DNA from 3 places in the Allobosea sp. P1_B10 genome. Region 2 is predicted to be linked to each of the others. Evidence: predicted binding sites of a transcription regulator. Region 2 holds the regulator's gene; each other region holds the start of a gene.
What was found. The regulator PhoB, encoded in region 2, activates phosphate uptake and scavenging genes when phosphate is short. The targets are predictions, from matches to a motif close to TGTCATNNANCTGTCAT.
Positions count from the first base shown of each region.

Region 1 (7,523 bases), on a different contig from region 2:
AGACGCCACCCGAGGGCGATCCGCGCCCCTTCGATCTCACCCGCGAACCCGTCTCCTTCCCGGCCGATCGCGATGTCCGCCTGCAATCCATGGCGCGCGGCGACGAGGGCTTTCTGCTCGGGCTCGGTTATTCCGTGCAGCGCGGTTACGGAAACAGCCACCCCTTCGTCGGCGAGATCCGCGTCGGCGAGGTCTCGGTCGAGTTCGTCCCCGAGGAGCTGGGTTTCGCCGTCGATCTCGGCGACATCACCCTGACCGAATGCCAGATGGTCAACCAATTCCAGGGTTCGAAGGACGTCGCCCCGCAATTCACGCGCGGCTACGGGCTGAGTTTTGGCCATGCCGAACGCAAGGCCATGTCGATGTCGCTGGTCGACCGGGCGCTGAAATGCCGCGAGTTCGGCGAGGCCGCGACCTACCCGGCCCAGCAGGACGAGTTCGTGCTGTATCACTCCGACAATGTCGAGGCGGCCGGCTTCGTGGAGCACCTCAAGCTGCCCCATTATGTCGATTTCCAGGGCGAGCTCGAACTGATCCGCCGCATCCGGGCCGAGCGCGAACAGCGCCTCGCCCGCGAGAACCAAGCCCTGCCCGAGCAGGATCTGCCGGAGGCCGCAGAATGACGATCCATCAGCAGACGGCCGGCGACCACGCTGCGCCGGCCTACAACTACGCCTATCTCGACGAGCAGACCAAGCGGATGATCCGCCGCGCGCTGCTCAAGGCCGTCGCCATCCCGGGCTACCAGGTGCCGTTCGGCTCCCGCGAGATGCCGCTGGCGCGCGGCTGGGGCACCGGCGGCATACAGGTCACCGCCGCGATCATCGGCCCCGACGACACGCTCAAGGTCATCGACCAGGGCGCCGACGACACCACCAACGCGGTCTCGATCCGCCGCTTCTTCGAGCGCACGGCGGACGCCCGCACCACCGAGGCGACGGACGCCGCGACGATCATCCAGACGCGCCACCGCATTCCCGAGGCACCGCTCCAGGCCGGCCAGATCATCGTCTACCAGGTCCCGCAGCCCGAACCACTGCGCAAGCTGGAGCCGCATGAGACCGAGACCCGGAAGATGCATGCCTGGGCCGAATACGGGCTGATGCAGGTCAAGCTCTACGAGAACATCGCCCGCTTCGGCGAGGTGACGACGACCTACGACTACCCGGTCATGGTCAATGGCCGCTATGTCATGGCGCCCTCGCCAATCCCGAAATTCGACAACCCCAAGATGCACATGTCGCCGGCCTTGCAGCTGTTCGGCGCCGGCCGCGAAAAGCGCATCTACGCACTGCCGCCGCATACCAGCGTGAAAAGCCTCGATTTCGAGGACCATCCCTTCCGCATCCAGAGCTGGAACGAGCCCTGCGGCCTGTGCGGCGCCGGCGACAGCTATCTCGACGAGGTCGTGATCGACGACCAGGGCGGGCGCATGTTCGTCTGCTCCGACAGCCACCATTGCGAGACACGTCGCGAGGCAGGCCATCGCGGCACGATGCTCGGCGACGCGACGGCGAGCGGGTTCGTGACCCACCCCCCGTCATTGCGAGGAGGCGAAGCCGACGAAGCAATCCAGCAAGCCGTCGAGCCCGACGCGGCCAAATTGCTTCGCTCCGCTCGCAATGACGGCAAGGAGACCGCCCAATGACTCTCCACGTCTCCCCGCCCATCGACACCGCGCTCGAACCGGCGCCCCTGCTCTCGGCCCGCAACATCGGCCGCTTCTATGGCGAGCGCATTGGCTGCACGGAGGTCTCTTTCGACCTCTGGCCCGGCGAAGTGCTCGGGATCGTCGGCGAATCCGGCTCCGGCAAATCCACGTTGCTGCGCTGCCTGGCAGGCATCGACCGCCCCGACGCAGGCGAGGTCCTGTTTCGCGGCTCGGGCGAGCCCCTCGACATCTACTCGGTCGCCGAGCAGGAGCGCCGCCGCCTGATGCGCACAGCCTGGGGCATCGTTCACCAGAACCCGCGCGACGGCCTGCGCATGGATGTCTCGGCCGGCGGCAATGTCGGCGAGCGCCTCATGGACCGCGGCGACCGGCATTACGGAAACATCCGCGAACGCGCGCTCGACTGGCTCGCCCGCGTCGAGATCGCCGAAAACCGCATCGACGACCGGCCGCGCCAGTTTTCCGGCGGCATGCAGCAGCGCCTGCAGATCGCCCGCGTGCTGGTCTCCGAGCCAAAACTCGTCTTCATGGACGAGCCGACGGGCGGCCTCGACGTCTCGGTCCAGGCGCGACTGCTCGACCTGCTGCGCGTGCTGGTGCGCGATCTCGGCCTGGCGGCGATCATCGTGACGCATGACCTCGCCGTCGCCCGCCTGCTCACCGACCGGCTGATGGTGATGAAGGACGGCCGCGTCGTCGAGCAGGGCCTGACCGACCAGGTCCTCGACGATCCCCACCACGCTTACACCCAGCTCCTCACCTCGGCGGTACTCAGTGTGTGAAGAATCCGTCATTCTCGGACGGCTCGCAAAGCCGGCCCGAGAAACTCTTGCAGGAGATGCGCGGCCCAGGGCCGAGCATGACGGCGCCCGCCGCCTCGTCACACTCCCGTCACCGCGCCCGTACAAGGCACTGATCCCATGACCACGATGATCCGCGTCGAGAACGTAGCAAAAGCCTTCACCCTGCATAACCAGGGCGGCGTCCGCTTGCCGGTGTTCGACGACGTCAATTTTTCCGTCGAAGCCGGCGAGGCCCTGGTGCTGGCCGGAGCTTCCGGCGCCGGCAAATCCAGCCTGCTGCGCATCCTCTACGGCAATTACCGCCCGACCTCCGGCACCATCGCGATCACCCATGGCGGCTTACCCGTCGACATCGTCGCGGCGGTGCCGCGCACGGTGCTCGACATCCGCCGCCGCACGCTCGGCTTCGTCTCGCAGTTCCTGCGCGTGATCCCGCGCGTCTCGGCGCTCGACATCGTCCGCGACCCGCTGCTGGCGCGCGGCGTCGCAGCCGACGAGGCCAGCGAGCGCGCCAAAGCGATGCTGGCGCGGCTCAACCTGCCGCAGCGGCTCTGGGATCTCGCGCCTGCAACCTTCTCCGGCGGCGAGCAGCAGCGCGTCAACATCGCCCGATCCTTCGTCGATCCCTCGCCGATCCTGCTGATCGACGAGCCCACCGCCTCGCTCGACGCCGGCAACCGCGACGTCGTGGTTCAGCTGATCGCCGAGGCCCGTGCTAAGGGCTCTGCCATCGTCGGGATCTTCCATGACGAAGCGGTGCGCGAGGCCGTCGCCACCCGCTATCTCGACATCACAGATTTCCGGAAGGCCGCCTGATGCAGACCGTTCTGACCAATGCCAGGCTGATTCTCGAGGACGAGATCGTCACCGGCACCATCGCCTTCGACGAGACCGGCATCGCTTCGGTCGATCAGGGCAGGTCATCCCTGCCTGGCGCCATCGATGCCGGCGGTGACTATGTCGCACCGGGCCTCGTCGAGATGCACACCGACAACATGGAAAAGCACTTCATGCCCCGGCCGAAGGTGTTCTGGCCCAACGGGCTGGCAGCAGCTTTGGTCCACGACGCGCAGATGGCGGCCGCCGGGGTCACCACCGTCTATGACGCGATCTGCGCCGGCACGCCGTTTTCGGCCAAGGACTATCGCCGCACCATCTTTGCCGACGTGATGAAGGCGCTCGCCGATGGCCGCCGCGAAAACGTCTTCCGCATCGACCACCGCATCCACATGCGCTGCGAACTGACCAGCCCCGGCTTGCGGGAGGACATCGAGCCTTACCAGGACGACGAACTCGTCCAGCTGGTTTCGCTGATGGACCACACGCCGGGCCAGAGGCAATGGCGCAATCTCGAACACCTCAAGACCTACGCGCTGGGCAACGGCAAGACCGAAGCCGAGTTCGCGGATGACGTTGCCGTTCGCCAGTCCGAAGGCGCGGCCAATGTCGGTAGCAACTGGGCGGCCGTGGTCGAGATGTTCGGCAAGCGCGGCATCCCGATCGCGACCCATGACGACACCACCCTCGACCATGTCGAGGCCGGCATCGCGTCGGGCGCCGTGATTTCCGAGTTCCCCACCACGATCGAGGCCGCCGCCTTCGCCAAGCAGCGTGGACTGGCTACCGTCGCGGGCGCGCCCAATGTCGTGCGCGGCGGCTCGCATTCCGGCGGCGTCTCGGTCTCGGAACTGGCCGAGAAGGGCCTGCTCGACGGGTTGTCCTCCGACTACGTGCCCGCAAGCCTACTCCAGGCGGTGCTGAAGCTGCATTCGAGCCATGGCATCGCCCTGCCCGCCGCGATGGGCATGGTGACCTGGAAAGTCGCCGACATCCTCGGACTCAAGGATCGGGGCCACCTCAAGCCCGGCCTTCGCTCCGACATCGTGCGCTTCAAGGCGCTGGGCGAGACGCCGGTGCTCGCCGCCGTCTGGTCGAAGGGCGAGCGCGCATTTTGACCGCTCCGCGCTACGCCCTCTACTACGCTCCCGCCGTCGAAAGCCCGCTCTGGCGCTTCGGCAGCGCCGTGCTCGGCTATGATGCGATCACCGGCGACGAATTGCCCGCTTTGGTCCCGCCGGGCTGCGACCAGGCCGGCTGGGCCGCCCTGACCGAGGAGCCCCGCCGCTACGGCTTCCACGGCACGCTGAAGGCGCCCTTCGAACTCGGCGTCGGCCGCAGCGAAGCGCAGCTGCGCGCCTTCGCCCACAACTACGCCTCCGGACTCGAACGGGTCGCGATCGAAGGCCTCGGCGTCGCGGCGCTCGGCCGCTTCGTGGCGCTGATCCCGTCGGCGGAGAGCGCCCTGCTGCAGCGCTTCGCCTTCGGCGTCGTGCAGGCGTTCGAGCCGTTTCGCGCGCCGCTGAGCGAGGCGGACATGGCGCGCCGCCTCACGAGCCCGCTGACCCCGGCGCACCGGGCCTATCTCGAGGCCTATGGCTACCCTTATGTCGGCGACGCCTTCCGCTTCCACATGACCCTGACCGGCTCGCTCCCACCCGAGCTGGTCGCGCCGGTGAAGGAGGCTTTGGCGCAGGCCTATGAGCAAGCCGTGCCCCGCCCGCGCCCGTTCACGATCGATCGTATCGCGCTGTTCAAGCAGGACACGCGGACGAGCCGCTTCCGCCTGCTGGATTCGCTCGCGCTGAGCTGATCGCCGGCGCGCCTCCACGTCATTGCGAGGAGGCGAAGCCGACGAAGCAATCCAGGAGTCGTAGCGCTCGGCCGCACCTGGATTGCTTCGCTACGCTCGCAATGACGGGCTTTCTTCAGGATCTCCGTTCCGCCAGCCCCCGCAGCAGCGCCACGAATTCCTCGGCCGCTTCCGCGACCGTCCGATCGTTCTGGATCGCGACCAGCTCGGCGCTCTGCGTCCGCAGCGGTGCCTCCCGCGCCAGCCTGGCCGCTATGTCGGCCTCGCTCTCGCGTCCGCGCGCCGCCAGCCGCCGCGCCAGGACCGCGTCGGGCGCAGTGATGTTGACCACCACGACCCGCTGCGCCAACCGCTCGGCCTGCGCGATGCTGCCGCGCGAGATGTTCGCGATCACGACCTCGCCCTGCGCAATTCCCGCAAGCTCGCGAGCGGGGATGCCGTAGCAAAGTCCGTGAGCGCGCCAGCTCAACGCCATCTCGGCACGCGCTTCGGAGGCCGCGAACTCGCCCTCGCTGCAACTGTCATGATCCTCGGCCCCCGCCATCGCGGGACGTGTGATCAGGCGGCGGGCGAAACTGACGCCGGCCTGCCCCGCAAGTGCGGCCCGGGCGGCATCCATCAGCGTGTCCTTGCCGGCTCCCGAAGGGCCGACGACCAGGACAAGCGCCCCCTGGGCGCGTTGGGCGAGAATGGGGGAAGGCATCAGGCAGGATACTCGGGTCCAGGGCGATGATCGGCACTGTCGCGCAGCGGCGGCAGGCGAGACGCGCAGAATACACAGGAAACGGCCCCTGCACCGCCTTGGGCCCGCACGAGCCGGCGGAATTGCAGTTCTCGCCGGTCTGCGTGTCATCCATGCGACAAACCGGGCGGCGAATGATGACGAATGTCCGGGATGCATGGCGTGCACGCGTGCGCCCCGAGCCCATGCCGCCTGTTTGGTGATCGGATGTTAACTCACGATCGCCCATCACGAAGCCGTGTTTAATACCGGCACGCGGCCTGGGGGGCCAATCATGTCGTCATCCGATCATCTCGCTGAACGTCTCGCCTTCATCGGGCTTGGCCCCGAGGAGCAGGCGCGCATCCGGGATGTCCAGGATGTCCTGACCGAGGCCCTGCCTTCGGCTCTCGACATCTTCTACGAGCGCCTCAAGAGCGAACCCCAGACGCGGCGCTTCTTCAGCAGCGACCAGCATGTCGACAGCGCCAAGCAGCGCCAGGTCGGGCATTGGGACCGCATCGCAGGCGGGCGCTTCGACGCCGACTACGTCGAGGCGGTCACGGCCGTCGGCAAGGTCCATGCGCGCATCGGACTGGAACCGCGTTGGTATATCGGTGGCTACGCGCTGCTGCTGGAGCAGCTGGTCGGCAAGGTGCTGGAGGCGCGCTGGCCAAAGCGCCGCTTCGGTGGCGCCCTGCCCGGTGCCGAGGACCGCGCAGCCGAGATCGGCGCCATCGTCAAGGCGGCGTTGCTCGACATGGACTACGCGATCACCGTCTATCTCGAAGCCTCCGAGACAGCCCGCCTCAACGCCGAGGCGCAGGCTCGCGCCATCGAGCAGGCCAAGGCCGCAGAGCGCGAGAAGGCCGTGGCCTGCGTCAACGAAGGCATGGCGGCCCTTGCCAAGGGCGACCTGACCTTCCGCATGGCAGCCGACATCCCGGCCGAGTACGTGCAGATCCGCGACCATTTCAACGATGCCATGGGCCGGCTCCAGGAGATGGTCGCCACCATCAAGTCGACATCGACTGCGATTGCCGCTTCCTCGGTGACGATCAACTCCGGCGCCTCCGACCTGTCCTCGCGCACCGAGCAGCAGGCGGCCGCCCTCGAGCAGAGCGCAGCGACGACCGAGCAGCTCGCCGCATCGGTCAAGATGTCGTCCCAGGCCTCGCGCGACTCCGTCGCGCTGGCCGATGATGCGACCTCGGTCGCGCGCACCGGCGGCACCATCGTCAGTGACGCCGTCGACGCCATGACCCGCATCGAGGAGGGCTCGAAGCGCATCTCCGAGATCACCGGCGTGATCGACGGCATCGCCTTCCAGACCAATCTCCTCGCCCTGAACGCGGCCGTGGAAGCAGCCCGCGCCGGCGACGCCGGACGCAGCTTCGCGGTGGTCGCTTCCGAAGTGCGGGCGCTCGCCCAGCGCTCGGCCCAGGCTGCAAAGGACATCACCGGGCTGATCGCCGCCTCCGACGCGGAGGTCACCGATGGCGTCAAGCTGGTGCGGCTGGCCGGCGACACCCTTCAGCAGATTGTCGACGCCTCGGTCCGCGTCTCCTCCACCGTCAGCGAGATCGCGACCGCAGCCGGCGAGCAGGCCAACGGCATCGACGAGATGAGCCAGACGGTCAGCCACATGGACGAGATCACCCAGCACAACGCGACGCT
Region 1 covers NZ_JBFTZP010000008.1:127,618-135,140, forward strand. The annotation lists gene AC1D2L_RS17195 (carbon-phosphorus lyase complex subunit) at 1-623, shown strand, start outside; gene AC1D2L_RS17200 (alpha-D-ribose 1-methylphosphonate 5-phosphate C-P-lyase PhnJ) at 620-1,648, shown strand; gene phnK (phosphonate C-P lyase system protein PhnK) at 1,645-2,454, shown strand; gene phnL (phosphonate C-P lyase system protein PhnL) at 2,593-3,291, shown strand; gene AC1D2L_RS17215 (alpha-D-ribose 1-methylphosphonate 5-triphosphate diphosphatase) at 3,291-4,430, shown strand; gene AC1D2L_RS17220 (DUF1045 domain-containing protein) at 4,427-5,125, shown strand; gene phnN (phosphonate metabolism protein/1,5-bisphosphokinase (PRPP-forming) PhnN) at 5,241-5,828, opposite strand; gene AC1D2L_RS17230 (methyl-accepting chemotaxis protein) at 6,142-7,523, shown strand, end outside.
Region 1: phnN (phosphonate metabolism protein/1,5-bisphosphokinase (PRPP-forming) PhnN) is a predicted target of PhoB. The motif match lies at 5,973-5,989, and genes of this name have one in related genera.

Region 2 (7,523 bases):
CCGTGCTGCGCGAGAGCGCCTATGGCATCGGCGCCACGACCTGGGAGGTCGTGCGCCATGTGCTCGTGCCGCAGGCCGGTGTCTCGATCATCGGCGCGATCATGCTGGGGCTGGGACGCGCGCTCGGTGAGACCATGGCCGTGACCTTCGTGGTCGGCAACGCCAACCGGCTCTCGGCCTCGATCATGGATCCAGGCTCGACCATCGCCTCGCGCATCGCCAACGAGTTCAACGAGGCGATGGGCCTGCAGCTCAACGCCCTGATCGCGCTCGGCTGCATCCTGTTCTTCGTCACCTTCGTCGTCCTCGTCATCGCGCGCATCCTCGTCTCGCGCGTCAAGGCCTATTGAGCGGAAGCCGATCATGAGCATGACGACACCCTCCACCGTCCGCGAATTGCCGCATGCCCCCTGGGGCCGCGTGCGCCAGTCGCGCCGCACCGCCGACCGCCTGATGAAGCTCACCGCCGCCGGCTTCACTTTCGTCGCGATCTTCGTCCTGTTCTGGATCCTCGGCATGCTGGTCGTGAAGGGCATCGGCGGTCTCTCCGCCGCGACCTTCACCCAGACCATGCCCGGGCCGGGCTCGGAAGGTGGCGGCCTCGCCAACGCCATCGTCGGCTCCGTCGTGCTGACCTTCCTCGGCATTGTCGTCGCGACCCCGATCGGGGTGCTCGCGGGCACCTATCTCGCCGAGTACGGCCGCGGCTCGAAGCTCGCCAACCTGATCCGCTTCGTCAACGACATCCTGCTGTCGGCGCCCTCGATCCTGATCGGCCTGTTCGTCTATGTCGTGCTGGTCGAGCCCTTCCGCGGCTATTCCGGCTGGGCCGGCGGCGTCGCGCTCGGCATCATCGCGATCCCCGTCATCGTGCGCACCACCGAGGACATGCTGCGTCTGGTCCCGGCGCCGCTGCGCGAGGCCGGTGCCGCGCTCGGCGCCCCACCCTCCGTCGTGATCACCTCGGTGACCTGGCGCGCCGCGAAATCGGGCATGGTCACCGGCATCCTGCTGGCGCTCGCCCGCATCGCCGGCGAGACCGCGCCCCTGCTCTTCACCGCGCTGAACAACAATTTCTGGTTCTCGCCCTCGCTGGTCGGCGGCGTCTCCAACCTGCCGGTGACGATCTACCAGTTCGCCTCGGCCCCTTACGAGAACTGGCAGCAGCTCGCCTGGGCGGGCTCGCTGATCATCACGGTCTCGATCCTCGTGCTCTCGCTCATCGCCCGCCGCATAGTGCGCGGCTCCAGATAAGCCGCCGCAAAACAACAGCCCGACGTCAGACCCCGTCGCGTCCGATCTGAAGGAACCTGTCGATGCTTTCGACCCTTGAACTCTCCCCGCAGACGCTCGATGCCGAAGCCCCGGTGCGGATCGCGGTCAAGAACCTCGATTTCTACTATGGCGAGCACAAGGCCCTGAAGGGCGTGAACCTCGATTTCCGCGACCGCCATGTCACGGCGCTGATCGGCCCCTCGGGCTGCGGCAAGTCGACCCTGCTGCGCATCTTCAACCGCATCTACTCGCTCTATCCCGAGCAGCGGGCCACCGGCGAGGTCATGCTCGACGGGCGCAACGTCATCTCCAACGATATCGACGTCAACGAGCTGCGCTCGCGCATCGGCATGGTCTTCCAGAAGCCGACGCCCTTCCCGATGTCGATCTACGACAACGTCGCCTTCGGCATCCGCCTCTACGAGAAGCCGCCGAAATCCGAGCTCGACGACCGCGTCGAGGGCGCCCTGCGTCGCGCCGCGCTCTGGGACGAGGTCAAGGACAAGCTCAAGGCCTCCGGCATGGGCCTGTCGGGCGGACAGCAGCAGCGGCTGTGCATTGCGCGCACCATCGCGCAGCGCCCCGAGGTCATCCTGTTCGACGAGCCGACCTCGGCGCTGGACCCGATCTCGACCGGCAAGATCGAGGACCTGCTGGAGCAGTTGAAGACCGACTTCACGATCGTCATCGTGACCCACAACATGCAGCAGGCGGCTCGTATCTCGCAGTACACCGCCTTCATGTATCTCGGCGAGGTCATCGAGTTCGCGCCGACCAACACCATCTTCATGAACCCGCATAAGAGGCAGACGCAGGACTACGTGACCGGCCGCTTCGGCTGAAGCGTTCCAGACGATCCGCTCTCCAGCCCGCGCCGCCAAGGGAATAACGCCATGTCCGACCACATCGTCCGCTCCTATGACGCCGAACTGGAATCGCTGCGCCGCAGCCTTGCCGAGATGGGCGGCATGTCCGAGCGCATGCTCGGCGATTCCACCGTCGCGCTGGTGCGTCGCGACACCACCCTGGCGCAGAAGGTGATCGCCGCCGACCAGCGGCTCGACAACCTGCAGCGCGATGTCGAGGAGCGGGCGGTGCTGACCATCGCGCGCCGCCAGCCGCTCGCCAACGACCTGCGCGAGCTGATCTCGGCGATCCGCATCGCCTCGGACATCGAGCGCGTCGGCGATCTCGCCAAGAACATCGCTAAGCGCGCGGTCGCTATCTCCGGCCAGTTCCAGCCGCCGCATCGCGCCGTGGTCGGCCTCGAGCATATGAGCCGCCTGGTGCAGGCCCAGCTCAAGGACGTTCTCGACGCCTATGCCGCCGGCAATGAGCAGAAGGCGCTGGAGGTCTGGCACCGTGATGGCGAGATCGATGCGCTCTACACCTCGCTCTTCCGCGAGCTGCTGACCTATATGATGGAAGATCCGCGCAACATCACCTTCTGCACGCATCTCCTGTTCTGCGCCAAGAACGTCGAGCGTATCGGCGACCACACCACCAACATCGCCGAGACCATCCACTATCTGGTTACCGGCGAGTCGCTCGATCTCAATCGCCCGAAGATCGACACCACAGACATCAGCGTCGAGGCCGTCACGGGGCGGTGATACGTACGGCCAATGCGGACGCGTCATTCTCGGGCGAAGCGAAGCGCAGACCCGAGAATCTCATGACAGAATTGCATTGGTCCAGAGATGGTCGGGTCAAGCCCGACCATGACGTCAAGTCTTCAAACGGAAACGCGCCATGCCCGCACGCATCCTGATCGTCGAGGACGAGGAGCCGTTGACGCTCCTGCTGCGCTACAACCTGGAGGCCGAAGGCTTTGAGGTCGACAGCGTCGCGCGCGGCGACGACGCCGAACTGCACCTTCGCGACCACACGCCCGACCTCGTCCTGCTCGACTGGATGCTGCCGGGGCTGTCTGGAATCGAACTTTGCCGGCGCCTGCGGACCCGCCGCGACACAGAGCGCGTACCGATCATCATGCTGACCGCACGCGGCGAGGAGACCGAGCGCGTGCGCGGCCTGGCGACCGGCGCCGACGACTATGTCGTCAAGCCGTTCTCTCTGCCGGAACTGATCGCGCGCATCCAGGCGCTGCTGCGCCGGGCCAAGCCCGGCCATGTCGCAGGGCTGCTGACGGCGGGCGATCTCGAACTCGACCGCACCACCCGCCGCGTCCGCCGCGCCGGTACAGAGCTGCATCTGGGCCCGACTGAGTTCCGGCTGCTTGAATTCCTGATGCAGGCTCCCGGCCGCGTCTATTCGCGCGCCCAGCTGCTCGACGCCGTCTGGGGCCGCGACGTCTATATCGACGAGCGCACGGTCGACGTGCATGTCGGGCGCCTGCGCAAGGCGATCACGCCGGGCGACGCCAAGGACCCGCTGCGCACGGTGCGGGGCTCAGGCTACGCCTTCGACGAGACGTTTGCGCGCAGCTGAGGGCACAGCCTCCGTCGTCATTCCGGGGTGCCCCACAGGGGCGAGCCCGGAACCCGTGACGACGGTCAAAACTCTGTCTGATCGGCTGAGTCGTCATTGCGAGCGCAGCGAAGCAATCCAGTCTTTGTAGAGCGCTACGCCCTGCTGGATTGCTTCGTCGCTGCGCTCCTCGCAATGACGGTGGTGCGTCGCTCAGAGAGCCGCGCGCAGCCGGCGCGTATCGCCCTCGACATCATCGCCGCCGAACACCGCGCCGATCACGGCGATGCCGTCTGCTCCCGCTGCCATCACACTCGCCGCATTCTGCGCCGTGATGCCCGCGATCGCGCCGATTGGCAGCGCGCCCAGCACCGTGCGGGCCTGTTCGCGCAGCGCGGCATAGCCATCGAGCCCGAGCGGTGCGTCGGCATTGTCCTTGTGGACCGTCGCGAAGATTCCGCCGATGCAGGCATAGTCGATCCGCGCCGAGCCGCGATAGGGCAACTCGCTGGCGTTTTTCAGCGTGGCACCGATGATCGCGCTTTCGCCGAGCAGGCGGCGCGCATCGGCAAGCTCCATGTCGTCGGCTCCGACATGGACGCCGTCCGCGCCTGAGGCCAGCGCGACGTCGATGCGGTCATTGATCAATAGCGGCACGCCTGTGCCAGCCAGCGCCGCCTTGATGGCTCGCGCCTCGCGGACCATCTCGCGGGTCGAGGCGTCCTTGGCGCGGTACTGGATCAGCGTGGCCCCGCCACGAGCCGCAGCGGCGGAGAGTTCTGCCAGCGACCGACCCCTCCCGATCTGCGGATCGACGATGCCGTAAAGCAGGATATCGACGCTCACTGTTGTTCTCCCATGCCCGCACGCAGCGTCGCTTCATCGATGGCGGCCAGCGCGTCGATCAGCTCGACGCCAAAACTGCCGGGGCCCCTGGAGCGCTGGGCTGCGATCTCGCCGGCGATACCATAAGCGATCAGCGCCGCCGCCGCCGCGCGGGCAAAATCGCTCTCGACGGCGCAGCAGGCTGCGATCAGGGCGCCGGCCGCGCAGCCGACCCCGGTCACTTTGGTCATCAGCGGGTGGCCATGCGCGACGCGATACTGGCCCGACGCGCCCTCGATCAGGTCGACCCTGCCGGTGGTGACGCAGGTCAGGTTGCGCTCGCGGGCATCGTCGAGCGCCGAGCCGAGCGCCGCCATTTCGGTGGCGTTGCCACGGACCACGACATCACGAAGCTTCAGGACCTCGCGCGAAACATGCTGGCGCAGCGGCGACAGCTCGACGAAGACGGGATCGAACACCAGCGGCTTGCCGTGATCGCGCGCCGCCTCTAGCAGCTTGGGAATAGCGAGTTCGCTCTCGGCATTGATCGTGCCGATATTGATCAGGATCGCGCCGGCGCCGCGCGCCATCGCCGCGACCTCGTCGACATGGATCGCCATGGATGGGATCGCGCCGAAGGCGAGCAGCATGTTGGCGGTGATGTTCTGGGCGACCGTATTGGTCAGGCATTGCACGCGCGGGCGCTGCGACGCGACGCGGGCGAGAATGGCGGCAGCGCCGGCGGCATCGATATGCTGTGCCGTCATCTGGCCTGGCCGGTCTGTGGTGGTGGGGACGTTCATCTGGATCTCCTCCTTGGTCCAAGGTTCAGGAGATCCGGGTTGGTTGAGCGGGTTAGTCGCTGTTAAGCGGCCACGCCAAAGGTAAGCCGCGTTCCAGTCCCTCCGCCGGTATGACCCGGATCAGGTTCGACGGGTTTGGCCCTGCGACCATCTCAGCTCTTGCGAGCACCCCTCGGAACGACGGAGAAACTAGGCGCGAAGTCGCGCGGGTGCAACCGGCGGATGCTGCAGGATCGATCGCCGGCCCGCAAGCCGGGCATGCCGCAGGCTCACGCCGAGATGTCGACGGCGCCGCCCTGGCCAGCCGGGAGCGTTGCCTTCTGCTGGGCCACGCTCTGCTCGAGCAATTCGAGCACCGCCTGGTCGCTGGCGGCCTGCTGGCGCAGCATTTCGGTCTGCAGGGCTTGCTGTGTCGCAGCTGCACGCGTCGCCATGGCGCTTTGCGCGATGGCGAGGGATGAATCGCTCATGGTCAGGCTCTCCTGCCCGGCAGGCTAGGAGGGACATCTTTCGCAATCGTAAATCGAAACGCTCGGTTAGGGCGCGATGATCGAGGGCACGCCGCGTGGCATCGGCGGGTCACGCTCGATCTGCGACGGGTTGCTGGCCTGTCGCACATTGCGTGGCCGCGCCGGCGGCGAAGGCTGGGCCGTATCGCCCAAGGCGCGTTCGCGTTCTGCGACCGTGCCGGGACTGGGAGCAAGCGGAATGCCCGGGGCGCGTTGCCGTTGCAGGCTGGTTCCCGGGTCGGCCTGGGCAATGCGGGTTTGCTCCAGCGCGACAGCGCCGCCGGCACTGAGGCCAAGCAGGAGTGAACCGATCAAGAACCTCTTATGCATGCGCATGACCTCGGCTCCTTTCACAGGGCTCCGGCGCGGTACCGGGGCGCTAGGATATCAACCGGGATATACCGCTGCGGTTCCCTGAGAGGGCAAAGCCGAAGGGAGCGGCCAAAGCGGCCGCTCCCCAAGGTTCTCAGCGGCTCTGGCCGGTGAGCAGTGGCGTGATACGCCGCAGTGTGACGCGGCGGTTTTCGCGGGCGGCGTCCTGCGTCGCCAGCTTGAGGTATTGCTCGCCATAGCCCTGTGTCGTCAGGTTCTCGGGCGGCACGCCGAAGTCACGCGTCATGATCTCGGCCACGGCCTGCGCGCGACGGTCCGACAGCGACAGGTTGTCGATGTCGCTGCCGACCGCATCCGTGTGGCCCTCGATCAGGAAGACCTCGTTGGGCGCGGCCTGCAGCGCCTGCCGGATCGATGCCGCGATCAGCGACAGCCGCTGTGCCTGGCCGTTGCCGACGACCCAGGACCCACTCTCGAAGGTGATGGTGTCGATATCGACGCTGCGCATGCGCGCACGCAGGTCAGGTGAGTATCGGACCTCGTCGAGCGTATAGCGCCGCGGGATCGCCGCGATCGGCGGCGCTGTGATGGTCTCGTAGAGCAGGCGCTCATCGGCGCGCTCAGCGTCGACGATATAGCGCTCGCGCGGCATCGGCAGCGGCGGGGGCGGCAACACCACGACCTCGTCCGAGAAGCGCTCGGGCCGGTCGCGACGCGTGTTGTCGATGATGACGAACTCCTCGCCGCCGCGCATCTGGCGGGTCCGCCGGATCAGGCGGCCATCCTCGTCGGTTATCGTGACGATGCGGGTGCCGTCGGGACGCTCGAACACCGAGCGCGTCTCGCCATTGCCGCGCTCGACGCGCTGGTCGATGCCGAGATCGCGGAACCGTTGCGTCTCGTCGCGCCGAATGATCGTGCGGTCGTCGTCGCGGATGATCGTGCGGCCGGGCTCGCGGATGATGGTGACGTCACCCTCTCGCCGTTCCTCGCGGCGGCCGCGCACATCCTCGAAGCGCTCCGCGCCCTGCGTCGCCATGATGCCGCCAATCGCGGCGGCGCCAAGACCGATCGCGGCCGCGCCGCCAAGCCCGATGCCGCCGCGGCGACCCTGCCGGTCGGGCGGGGGAACCTGGCCGGGGAGCGGGGGCTGGCCTGGAGCCATCTGCCCGGGCGCCGCCTGCCCAGGCGCCATTTGCCCAGGAGCCATCTGGCCAGGCGCCGCGACGGGCGGAACGGGGCGCGGCATGCCGGGCTGCACTCCGGGCTGGGCCTGCGGGGCTGGTGGTGGCGGCAGCGCCGAGGGCTGCCCGGGCACCGGGACAGGCCGGCCGGTGGCGCCATCGAC
Region 2 covers NZ_JBFTZP010000003.1:36,111-43,633, forward strand. The annotation lists gene pstC (phosphate ABC transporter permease subunit PstC) at 1-350, shown strand, start outside; gene pstA (phosphate ABC transporter permease PstA) at 364-1,254, shown strand; gene pstB (phosphate ABC transporter ATP-binding protein PstB) at 1,317-2,117, shown strand; gene phoU (phosphate signaling complex protein PhoU) at 2,169-2,888, shown strand; gene phoB (phosphate regulon transcriptional regulator PhoB) at 3,028-3,726, shown strand; gene thiE (thiamine phosphate synthase) at 3,919-4,551, opposite strand; gene thiM (hydroxyethylthiazole kinase) at 4,548-5,333, opposite strand; TPP riboswitch at 5,413-5,516, opposite strand; gene AC1D2L_RS07710 (hypothetical protein) at 5,603-5,803, opposite strand; gene AC1D2L_RS07715 (hypothetical protein) at 5,870-6,157, opposite strand; gene AC1D2L_RS07720 (OmpA family protein) at 6,309-7,523, opposite strand, start outside.

Region 3 (7,523 bases), 420 kb from region 2:
CTCGACCGGCAGCATCAGCGTCACGAAGATGATCCAGAACGCGGTCATCCGGAACGGAAAGCGGTAGTAGACCACCGCGTAGGCCGAGAGCACCGAGATGAAGATCTTTCCCAGCGCGATCGCCATCGCCATGATGAATGAGTTCAGCATCATGCCCAGCACCGGCTCGCGCGTGGTGCCCGACGTGCCGATGAACAGCACCCGGTTGTAGTTCTCGAGGAAATACGGGCCCGGCCAGAGTGGCAGCTCACCGTTGATGATCGTCGCGGCGTCCCAGGTCGAGGCGACGAAGGTCAGCCAGACCGGGAAGGCGACGATCAGCACGCCGATCGTCAGGATGATGTAGGCGATCGCATCGCCCAGGCGGCGGTCCTCGACCATCAGCTCCAGACCTCCCTCTTGCGCAGCCAGTTCGCCAGCGTCTCGGCGCAGGCCTCGACGATCGCCTCCCCCTTGCCGGGGCTGGCGCGGCGGGCATCGCCTGAGACGCCCGACTGAGTCTTCTCGCGATAGGACCTGTGCCGCGCGACAGATGAGCGGCCCTTCTTGCGGGCCTCGGGAGCCAGGTGGTCATGGGCATCGGGCAGTCGCGCAGTGCGAACGAGATCCGGAGCCACCGCCATCATCAGCGATGTCTCGACCTCGCAGGCATGCATCATGCGGGTCTGGTCATCGAGACTCGAGGTGATGGCGTCAGCAGCCATGTCGAAATAGGTGCAGGCCATGATGGCGAGATCGGTCTCGCGCGAGAAGTCGGGCAGAAAGGCCTGCAGGGCATTGGTGTTGCCGCCATGGCCGTTGACGATGAGCACGCGGCGGAAGCCGTGACGCTCGATGCTCTTGAGGAAAGACAGCAGCACGGCGCGGTAGGTCGGGATGTCGAAGGTGAAGGTTCCTCCGAACGGCATGTGATGCTCGGCCATGCCGCACCACAGCGTCGGCGCCACCACCACCGACCCGTCACCGACGCGCTCGGCCGCAGCCTTGCAGACGGCGCCGGTCAGGATGGTGTCGACGCCGACAGGCAGATGCGGGCCGTGCTGCTCGACCGAGCCGACGGGCAGCACGACGATCGTGTCGGCCGCGGCCTTCGCGCGCAGCTCTTCGGCAGTGAGTTCGAGCCAGAGTACGGACGTCATCGTCTGAAACCTTGGTGCTGGGCAGTGGTCGCGAAGGAGGGCCGCATCAGTAGCTCACCTTGCGCTCGATAAAGCGGAACTGCACCGCCGTCAGCGCGATGACCATCACCAGCAGAACGACCGACTGGGCCGCCGATCCGCCGAGATTGGAGCCGCCCTTGCCATCCGAGAAGACCTTGTAGACCAGCGTTTCCGTCGCGCCGGAAGGCCCGCCGCCGGTGATGGTGTCGATGATGCCGAAGGTATCGAAGAAGACGTAGACGATGTTGACGACCAGCAGGAAGAAGGTGGTCGGCGAGAGCAGCGGGAAGATGATCGTCCAGAACCGGCGCATCGGCTTGGCGCCGTCGATCACGGCGGCCTCGATCACGCTCTTGGGGATCGATTGCAGCCCGGCGAGGAAGAACAGGAAATTGTAGCTGATCTGCTTCCACGTCGCGGCGAGGATCACCAGCGTCATGGCGTCATTGCCGTTGAGGCGAGGGTTCCAGGCGATGCCGAGCCGGCCAAGACCGCGCGCCAGCATCCCCAGCGACGGGTCGAACATGAAGATCCAGAGCACGCCGGCCACGGCGGGCGCCACCGCATAGGGCCAGATCAGCAACGTCTTGTAGACCTCGGCGCCGCGGAGCTGACGATCCGCCATGACCGCGAAAAGCAGAGCGATTGACAGCGACAGCACGCAGACCACGCTGGAAAAGATCGCGGTGTTCTTCAGCGCCTTGTAGTAGCCGGGGTCGGCGAACAGGGCGGCGTAATTCTCGAACCAGACGAATTCGGTCGAAGTGCCGAACGCATCCTGAAGCAGGAAGCTCTGCCAGACGGCCTGGATCGCCGGCCAGTAGAAGAACACGACCGTGATCGCCAGCTGCGGCAGCAGCAGGAGCAGGGGGATCGTCAGACCGCTGAAATAGGCGTTCTTCTGCATGGTGTCGCTGTCTCGGCATGCCGCCGGGAAGAATTCGACGGCCGGGATATCCTCATCGTCATCCTGGCTGCAGGCCGGGATCCATCATATGGCAGAGACGATGCTCTACGATGGATCCCGGGACGACCTGCGGTCGCCCAGGATGACGCGAAGGTGATGAAAACGCTCAGCGCGAGGCGGTCCGCTCGAACTGGCGCAGCATCTGGTTGCCACGCTCGACGGCGGCGTCCAGCGCAGCCTTAGGAGGCTTCTGGCCGTTCAGCGCGGCCTCGATTTCCTCAGACCAGATGTCGCGGATCTGGACCAGGCTGCCGAAGCGCAGGCCGCGCGAATTCTCCGTCGGCTCCTTGTTGTTGAGCTCGAGGATCGGGGTCTCGAGATAGGGCTTGTCCTTGTAGAAGCCCGACGCCTTGACCTTCTCGTAAGCGGCCTTGGTGATCGGCAGGTAGCCGGATTCCGTGTGCAGCTTCACCTGGCGGTCGACGTTGGACAGGAAGGTGAAGAACTTGGCCACGCCCTTGTATTCCTCGGCCTTCTTGCCGCCCATCACCCACAGCGAGGCGCCGCCGATGATCGAGTTCTGCGGCGCGCCCGCGGCCTCGGGATAATACGGCATCGTCGCATTGGCCCAGTCGAACTTGGCGTTCGCCTTGACGTTGCCGAAGAAGCCCGAGGAGGTCAGCATGATCGGGCATTCGCCCGAGGTGAAGCGGCCCTCGCCATTATTGGTCCGGCCGGAATAGTCGTAGGTCTTGTCCTTCTGCAGCTCGACCAGATTGGTCAGGTGCTTGACGAAGAGCGGGCTGTTGAAGTTCAGCACGGCGTCAAAGCCGTCGAGCCCGTTGGCCTTGGTGGCAATCGGGATGTTGTGCCAGGCGCCGAACTGCTCGATGTTCGCCCAGGTCGCCCAGGCATTGGTGAAGCCGCATTTGTCCCAGCCCGCGGCCTTGAGCTTCTTGCCGGCTTCGAACACCTCCGGCCAGGTCTTGGGCGGTGCGTCGGGGTTCAGGCCCGCCTTCTTGAAGGCGTCCTTGTTGTACCACATCACCATCGAGGACGAGTTGAAGGGCATCGAGAGCATGTCGCCCTTGGCCGTGGAATAGTAGCCGGTGATCGCCGGCAGATAGGCCTTGGGGTCGAAGGTTTCGCCGGCTTCCTTCATCAGTTCGAAGACGGGCTTCACGGCGCCCTTGGCCGACATCATCGTGCCGGTGCCGACTTCGAAGACCTGGAGGATGTGCGGGGCGGTGCCGGCGCGGAAGGCGGCGATGCCGGCGTTCAGCGTGTCGGGATAGGAGCCCTTATAGGCCGGAACGACCTTGTACTCTTTCTGCGAGGCGTTGAAATCCTCGGCCAGCTTCACCACGACATCGTTGTTGGCGCCTGTCAGCGCATGCCACCACTGGATCTCGGTCTGCGCTATGGCGGGGGCGGCTGCAGCAAGCGCTAAGGCGGCTACGGACAGCCGGATCGTCGATTTCACGGTCATCTGCTTCTCCCTTCCACCCTGGAAGACAAAGGGGGTGGCTGTTGTCGTTGGTGCGCAAGCTAGCATGAAGCACAGGTGACGCTTCAACGACAAAAGGATGACACATCCCGGGATCGACATCCTCTCCTATGGGTACTTGCGCAATCGGCCGGAAGCGGCTGTTCTCCGCAGCCCAGTTGCTGCTGTCCGATGGATCCCGACGATGACATTCGCCCTGACGCCCCAGAACACCCTGCCATCGGATGCCGGGAGCGCTGCGCTCGTCGGCCGCGTCTGTCTGCCGGATGTCGCGGGCCCCGCTGTGGTCGCGCTGCGTGACGGGCAGCTCGTCGACATCACGGCGACTTTCGCGACGAGCCGCGATCTCTGCGAAGCCGCCGATCCCGCCGCCGCGCTGAAGGCGGCCGGCGGACAGGCGGTAGGCTCGCTGGCCGCCATCCTGGCCAACACGCCCATCGACGGCCGCGATGCGACAAAGCCCTGGCTGCTTTCGCCGCTCGATCTCCAGGCGGTGAAGGCGGCCGGTGTCACCTTCGCGGTCTCCATGCTGGAGCGGGTCATCGAGGAGAAGGCGCGCGGAAATCCTGCAGCTGCTGTTGCGATCCGTGAGGAGATCGGCAAACTCATCGGCGACGATCTTTCCAAGCTCAAGCCCGGCTCGCCCGAGGCGATGCACCTCAAGGACGTCCTGATCAAGCAGGGCGCCTGGAGCCAGTATCTCGAGGTCGGCATCGGGCCGGACGCCGAGATCTTCACCAAGGCGCCGCCGATGTCCTCGGTCGGCACCGGCTTCGACGCCGGCCTGCACCCGTCCTCGACCTGGAACAACCCCGAGCCCGAGATTGTCCTGATCGTTGCTTCCGACGGCCGCATCGTCGGCGCGAGCCTGGGCAACGACGTCAATCTGCGCGATGTCGAGGGTCGCTCCGCCCTGCTGCTCGGCAAGGCCAAGGACAACAACGCCGCTGCTGCGGTCGGCCCCTTTATCCGCCTGTTCGATGCCGGCTTCACGCTCGACCATGTCCGCAACACCACGGTCACGCTGACGGTCGAGGGTGAGGATGGCTTCAAGCTCGAAGGCTCCTCCTCGATCGCAAAGATCAGCCGCGACCCCGCCGATCTCGCGGCGCAGATGATCGGCCCGCATCACCAGTATCCGGACGGGGCGGCGCTCTATCTCGGCACCATGTTCGCGCCGATCAAGGATCGCGACACCGTCGGCGGCGGCTTCACCCACAAATACGGCGACATCGTCACGATCGCTGCGCCCGAGCTCGGCGCGCTGGTCAACCGCATGCGCCGCACCGACGAATGCGAACCCTGGACCTTCGGCGCCTCGCATCTCATGCGCAGCCTCGCCAGGCGCGGCCTGCTCTGACGCTGCGCGGAGCGACGCGATGCGCCTGAGCTATCTCGATTATCACACCTGCGGCGAGCCTGTGCGCATCGTCACTGCGGGCTATCCCGAACTCGCCGGCGCGACGATCCTGGAGAAGCGCCGGGATGCCCGCGACAACCACGATCATCTGCGTCGCGCCATGATGCTGGAGCCGCGCGGGCACGCCGGCATGTACGGCGTCATCCCCGTGGCGGCGTCGCATCCCGAGGCCGCCTTCGGCGTGCTGTTTACGCATAACGAGGGCTATTCGACGATGTGCGGCCACGCGACCATCGCGCTTGGCCGCTATGCCGTCGAGCATGGGCTGGTGCCCGCCGTCGAGCCGGTGACGCGGTTTGCAATCGAGGCGCCGTGCGGGCTCGTGCGCCTGGCCTGCGCGGTCGAGGGCGGCAAGGTCGGGCAGGTCGTCTTCGAAAGCGTGCCGGCTTTCGTCAATGCCCGCGATCTCGTGGTCGCTGTCCCCGGCCTGGGCAGGGTCGTCACAGACATCGCCTATGGCGGCGCCTTCTACTGCATCCTGCCGGCCTCGGCCTTGGGGCTAGATCTGTTCGCGACCCCGGTGTCGGAGATCGTTGCGGCTGCCGGCGCACTCACCGATGCGGTGCGTGCGGGACACGCGATCAGCCATCCGACTGAGCCTGATCTGGGCTTTCTCTACGGTACGATCGTCACCGACGAGGCCGGGCCGCAGGAGACGAGTTTCAATCTCTGTGTCTTCGCCGAGCGGCAGATCGATCGGTCTCCGACCGGTTCGGGCGTCACCGCACGGATGGTGCTCGACCACGCCAAGGGCCTGCTCGAAGCCGCCCAGACCCGGCTGTTTCGCAGCATCACCGGCGGTACCTTTTCGGGGCGCGTCATCGCTCCCGCTGCGTTTCCCGCCGATGACGCAGTGACAGTCGCCGTGGGTGGCACCAGCCATTTTGCCGGCGAGGGCACCTTTACGCTCGAGGCCGATGATCCGCTCGGCCTCGGTTTCTCGCTGCCGACGCGATTTGCCGAGATTGCTCGCGGCTGACGGGCGGTAGGCTGATCCTTCAGCCGTGGTCCGCCGTCTGGCCGGCTTCCCATCCCAGAATGGCGCGCTTGCGCGTCAGTCCCCAGTGATAGCCGGTCAGCGCGCCTGATTTGCCGATGACGCGGTGGCAGGGCACCACGAAGGAGATCGGGTTCTTGCCGACCGCCATGCCTACAGCGCGTGCCGCGCTGGGCTTGCCGATATGGCTGGCGACGTCGCCATAGGTGGTCGCGCAGCCCACGGGAATCCGCAGCAGCGTCTCCCAGACCCGGACCTCGAAATCCGTGCCGATCAGCACGACGCGCAAAGGCGTCTCCGCCGACCACGCGGCTGGGTCGAAGATGCGCGCCGCATAGGGGCGCGTCGAAGCGGGGTCGAAGCGGTAATCGGCATGGGGCCAGCGCCGCATCATGTCGGCGAGCGCCTCCGCCCTCCCGCCCACGACCTTGCCGCCATCGACCAAGGTCGAGACCCAGCCGAGCCCGGCCAAGCCGCGTTCCGTCGTCACGATCAGGGCTTCGCCGAAGGGCGAGGCGTGGAAGCCGTAGGACAGCTTCAGCCCGCCGCCTCCGGCCTTCCATTCGCCGGGCGACATCGCCTCATGGGTGACGAAGAGGTCGTGCAGACGGCCCGGCCCGGAAAGCCCGACCTCGTAGCTCGTGTCGAGGATGCTGGCCGAGGCGCCGAGCAGGCTCTTGGCGTGGTCGAGCGTGATCGCCTGCAGGAAGGCCTTTGGCGTGAGGCCGCACCAGCGCCGGAAGAGATGGTGCACATCTGTCGGCGTTGCGCCGGCTGCCTCCGCGATCGCCTCGATCGTCGGCTGCTCACGCCAGCGCTCGGTGATGAAGGCCAGGATCTTGCGGACCGTATCGTAATCCGATCCCGGCGCTGCAACCGGGAAATCGCCCTCGGCGGGCATGGCTTCCGTGGCGCGGGCCAGCACGGCGTTGGAGAAACGTGTAGGCGTCATCGCGGTTTTCATGGGGTTGTGGACATTCATCGTCGTGACCCTCGTGTCTGTCGTCATGACGCGAAGTTAGGCCCGGCACCATGCCGGCTCCACCCGAAAGCTGGCAAGAGCGCTTGCGCTGACCGGTTCCGGTACGGCAGGACTGCTCAAGCGATCCAAGCCGGCTGCCGACAGATCAGGAGACGCCGATGGCCACCGATGCCGACGCCATCATCGGCCACTACAGTCGCCATGGCAGGGCTTGGGACGCCGCGCGCGGCAAGACCCTGTTCGAGCGGGCCTGGCTCGACCGCTTCCTGCACGCTCTGCCCGCAGGCAAGACGATCCTCGACATCGGCTGCGGCTCGGGCGACCCGATCGCCCGCTATTGTCGCGACGCAGGCTTCGCCGTCACAGGCATCGACAGCTCCGACACACTGATCGAACTCTGTCGCGAGCGTTTTCCGGACGGAGACTGGCAGGTCGCGGACATGCGCAGTCTAGCGCTGGGGCGGCGCTTTTCGGGCCTCATCGCCTGGGATTCGTTCTTCCATCTGGACCACGACGACCAACGCGCCATGTTTGCGGTCTTCCGCGCGCA
Region 3 covers NZ_JBFTZP010000003.1:453,392-460,914, forward strand. The annotation lists gene ugpE (sn-glycerol-3-phosphate ABC transporter permease UgpE) at 1-381, opposite strand, end outside; gene AC1D2L_RS09510 (creatininase family protein) at 381-1,139, opposite strand; gene ugpA (sn-glycerol-3-phosphate ABC transporter permease UgpA) at 1,186-2,067, opposite strand; gene ugpB (sn-glycerol-3-phosphate ABC transporter substrate-binding protein UgpB) at 2,234-3,556, opposite strand; gene AC1D2L_RS09525 (fumarylacetoacetate hydrolase family protein) at 3,759-4,934, shown strand; gene AC1D2L_RS09530 (proline racemase family protein) at 4,954-5,973, shown strand; gene AC1D2L_RS09535 (methylated-DNA--[protein]-cysteine S-methyltransferase) at 5,993-6,892, opposite strand; gene AC1D2L_RS09540 (class I SAM-dependent methyltransferase) at 7,132-7,523, shown strand, end outside.
Region 3: ugpB (sn-glycerol-3-phosphate ABC transporter substrate-binding protein UgpB) is a predicted target of PhoB. The motif match lies at 3,643-3,659, and genes of this name have one in related genera.